One region of the Micromonospora sp. NPDC005197 genome, then DNA from elsewhere that is predicted to be linked to it. Evidence: riboswitches for the same ligand, from Rfam matches in the RefSeq annotation. Region 1 holds a riboswitch; the other holds the start of a gene.
The links. Region 1 has a riboswitch for S-adenosylmethionine ahead of ABZU46_RS04565 (ABC transporter substrate-binding protein). Riboswitches for the same ligand answer to the same signal wherever they lie in the genome.
Positions count from the first base shown of each region.

Region 2: another riboswitch for S-adenosylmethionine. It lies ahead of thrC (threonine synthase); the one in region 1 lies ahead of ABZU46_RS04565 (ABC transporter substrate-binding protein).

Region 1 is NZ_JBEXHY010000006.1:81,255-83,446, reverse strand. It holds gene ABZU46_RS04570 (amino acid transporter) at 1-693, shown strand, start outside; SAM riboswitch class IV at 777-888, shown strand; gene ABZU46_RS04565 (ABC transporter substrate-binding protein) at 1,235-2,065, shown strand; gene ABZU46_RS04560 (amino acid ABC transporter permease) at 2,105-2,192, shown strand, end outside.
Region 2 is NZ_JBEXHY010000038.1:3,487-5,678, reverse strand. It holds gene ABZU46_RS15280 (DMT family transporter) at 19-987, shown strand; SAM riboswitch class I at 1,055-1,190, shown strand; gene thrC (threonine synthase) at 1,201-2,192, shown strand, end outside.

The sequences.
Region 1 (2,192 bases):
ACGGCCGTGACCCTCGCGGCGCGACGACGGCGGCAGCGGGGGCGGATGTACGCCTTCGGGGCCATCGCGCTGATCTTCGTCTACACCACCCTGGCGAACGTCGTGGAACGCCCCGACGGCGTCAAGATCGCCGCCTGTTTCATCGGCGGGATGATCCTGGTGTCGGTGCTGTCCCGGCTCGTACGGGCCTACGAGGTGCGAGTCGACCACGTCGAGCTGGATCCGGTCGCCGCCCGGATGATCGACGAGCGTGCCACCCGTCGGATCCGCCTCATCGCGCACGAGCCGGACCGCCGCGACCCGGCCGAATACCGCGCCAAGCTGGCACAGACCATGGCGGACAACGACTTCCCCGACGACAGCGACGTCATCTTCGTCGAGGTCCACGTCACCGACCCGTCGGACTTCGAGACCGAGCTGCCGGTGCGCGGCAGCGTGGCGCACGACAGCTACCCGGTGCTCAGCCTGACCGGCTCCTCGGTGCCCACCGCGCTCGCCGCCCTGCTGTTGGAGATCCGCGACCGGAGCAGGCGACGCCCACACATCTACTTCGAATGGAGCGAGGGTGGCCCGGGTCGCAACCTCCTGCGCTACCTGGCGTTCGGGCAGGGCGCCATCGCCTCGGTCACCCGGGAGATCCTGCGTCGCCAGGAGCCCGACCCGCGCCGCCGGCCGCACGTGCACACCGGTTGACCTGCCGGTCGAACCGTCGCCGGTGGTGAGCGTGGTCATAACGGCTGGACGATCCACCGGTGGGAGCTGCTAGCCTCGCCGCAGGTCATGAGTGCCAGCGCGAAGCCCCGGCTCGCTGGCCGGCAACCCTCCTCCGCGGTGGGGTGCCCCGGGTGAAGACCAGGCACCGGCAGGACGCCGGCGCAAGCGTGGCCTGGCACCCAGGTCAGCAACAGACCCGGGAGACCGTATGCGCATCCTCAGCCCCACGCCACCGGCCGGTCGGCTCACGCCGCCCCTGACCCGGCGTCGCCACGTGGACCTGATGCGAATGTGCAGCGCGGCGTGTAACCACCACCCCACGCGCTAACCCCTCCCCTCCCTCCCCTCCCCCGGGCGCACCACGCCCACCCACCCTCGCGTCGATCATGACGTTGTTGCCCGCCCGACCGGCGTGTCGGGGCAACAACTTCACGATCGACCGGGTCGACGCACCCTTTTGGAGACACCCGTGCGATTTTCTTCTGGCTTGAGCCGTGCCGTTGCCGTTGGGGCGGCCCTTGTGGTTGCCGGCGCGCTGACCGCCTGCGGCACCGACGACGCCTCGAACGACACCGCTGGCAACCCGTACGGCCTGGCGCAGGCCGGCGTGCTGCGTGCCGGCACGCTGACCGACGCCCCACCGAACGTGTACCTCAAGGACGGTAAGTTCACCGGCTTCGACAACGACCTGCTGACCGCGGTCGCCGGCAAGCTCGGCCTGAAGGTCGAGTTCGTCGGCACCGACTTCTCCGCGCTGCTCTCCCAGGTCAACAACCACAAGTTCGACGTCGGCAGCTCCTCGATCACGATCACCGAGGCGCGGAAGAAGACAGTCGACTTCGGCAACGGCTACGACTTCGGCTACTTCGGGCTGGACGTGCCGGCCGGCTCGCCGATCACCGGGTTCGACCAGCTCGCCGGCAAGCGGGTCGTGGTGGTGCAGGGCACCGTCCAGGACGACTACGCCACCGGCAAGCAGCTCGACCCGGTGCGGGTGCCGGACTACAACGGCGCGCTCAACCAGCTCAAGGCGGGCACCGCCGACGCGTGGATCGCCCCGGCGGAGATCGGCGAGAAGTCGGCCGCCGACAGCAACGGCAAGATCACCGTGGCGGCCAAGCAGCTCAGCCCGGCACCGACCGCGTACGCCGTGGCCAAGGGCAGCGACAAGCTGCGCGAGGCGCTGAACAAGGGCCTCGACGAGGTGATCGCCGACGGCACCTGGAGCCGGTTGCAGGCCCAGTACTACCCGGGCCGCCCGATCCCGGCGGACTTCACCCCGGGCAGCGGCACCGTGGCGGCGCCGTCGGCGTCCGCCGCGCCGTCGGCGTCGGCGTCGGCCGCGTCCTGAACCGGTGACGAGCGAGCGGGGCGGTAGGAGAGGCGACCGATGGATCCGTTGAGCACCTTGTGGGAGACCTTCTTCGACGCCGACGCGATGCGCGAGGCGCTGCCCGAGATGCTGACCGTCGGGCTGC
Region 2 (2,192 bases), on a different contig from region 1:
CGAACAAGGGAGCTGCCGATGCGATCCCGCGCCGCCGCCTATCCGCTGCTCGCCGTGCTCGCCTGGGGCGCGATGTTCCCGATCCTGGCCAGCGCGCTGAGCCGGGTCGATCCGCTCAACCTGACCACCGCCCGCTACCTGTTCGCCACAGTCATCCTGGTCGCCATCCTGCTGTTCCGCGAGGGCCCCGCGGCGCTGCGGCTCGGCGGTCGGGGAGTCGAGGTGGTGGTGCTCGGCGTCGTCGGCTTCGCCGGCTTCAACCTGCTCACCAACCTGGCGCTCGAACACGCCGCCCCGCAGCAGATCTCCCTCTTCGTGGCCACCACGCCGGTCATCACCCAGCTGGTCCGGTGGGCCCGGGACGGCGTACGACCGAAGCCGCTCCTGCTGGCACTCTCCCTGGTGGCGCTCCTCGGAGTCGGCCTGGTGATCACCCGCGGGAGCCTTGTCGGGTTCGGCCAGTTCGGTCTCGGCGGGCTCATGATGATCGGCGCGGTGCTCGGCTGGGGCATCTACACCCACGGCGCCAGCCGGTTCGGCGCCTGGTCGCCGCTGCGCTTCACCACGCTGACCGCGCTCGCCGGCACGGCCGCCATGCTGGCCGCGAGCATCGGCGCCGACGCCGTCGGGTGGCAGCACGCGCCGGCCGCCGCCGACCTCGTGGCGATCACCCCACAGTTGGCGTACGCCGTGATCGTCGCCGCCGTCGTCGCGGTGCTGGCGTGGAACACCGGCGTGCAGCGGCTGGGCGCCGCCAACGCCGCCCTGTTCATGAACCTGGTCCCGGTGACCACCTTCGTCGTGCAGATCGTCCGCGGCTACCGGCCGGAGGCGATCGAGCTGGTCGGCGCCGCGATCACCATCGCCGCCCTGGTCGCCGCGAACCTCGCCACCAGGGCACGGACCCGGTCGTCGTCCCTGCCGCGACCCACCGCGGTCACCGACCCGGCCGCGGTGGTCGACCCGGTGGCGGTGGCCGCTCGCTGACCCACTCCCTGGGATACCCGGTGGAGGCGACAGGCAACGTTGCCTAGACTCGACGGCACAACTGCATACCTCATCCAGAGGGGCTGAGGGATACGGCCCGACGACGCCCCGGCAACCACCCCGCGCGCTCACCGCTGAGCGACCCGCGGGGCAGGTGCCAATTCCGTCCCCGCCGCACCGTGCGATGCGGGGAAAGATGAGAGGACTCTCGACATGACGTCGACGCTCGCCGCCCCCGGCATCGACACCTCCGCCAGCCCCGCCCGCGCCCTGGTCTGTCGCGCCTGTTCGGCCCGCTACCCGCTCGCCGCCCAGCACGCCTGCTACGAGTGTTTCGGCCCCCTGGAAGTGGACTACGACCTCGCGGCCCTGGCCACGGTCACCCGGGAGCAGATCGAGGCGGGCCCGAAGAACATCTGGCGGTACGCCGCGCTGCTGCCCGCCGGCCAGGACCCGGCCACCCGGGTCACCCTCGACCCGGGGCTGACCCCGCTGGTGGCGGCCCCGCACCTTGCCGCCGAGCTGGGCATCACCGCACCGCTGTGGGTCAAGGACGACAGCGCCAACCCGACCCACTCGTTCAAGGACCGGGTCGTCTCGGTGGCGCTGACCGCCGCGAAGGCACTCGGCTTCACCCGGTTCGCCTGCGCGTCGACCGGCAACCTGGCCAACTCGGTGGCCGCGCACGCCGCCCGCGCCGGTGTGCCCTCGGTGGTCTTCATCCCCAGTGACCTGGAGCAGGGCAAGGTCATCACCACCGCCGTGTACGGCGGCGAACTGGTCGCCATCGACGGGTCGTACGACGACGTCAACCGGCTCTGCGGTGAGCTTGTGGAGACCGACGAATTCGAGGACACGGCGTTCGTCAACGTGAACGTCCGGCCGTACTACGCGGAGGGCTCCAAGACCCTCGGCTACGAGGTGGCCGAGCAGCTCGGCTGGCGTATCCCGGCCCAGGTGGTCATCCCGATGGCCAGCGGTGAGCTGCTCACCAAGATTGACAAGGCGTTCTCCGAGCTGGTCGAGATCGGCCTGGTCGAGGCGCCGGCCGGCGGCTGGAAGGTCTTCGGGGCCCAGTCGGCCGGCTGCAACCCGATCGCCGCCGCGCTGCACGCCGACACGGACACGATCACCCCGGTCAAGCCCACCGGCATCGCCAAGTCGCTCAACATCGGCGACCCGGCCGCCGGCCTCTACGCCCTGGA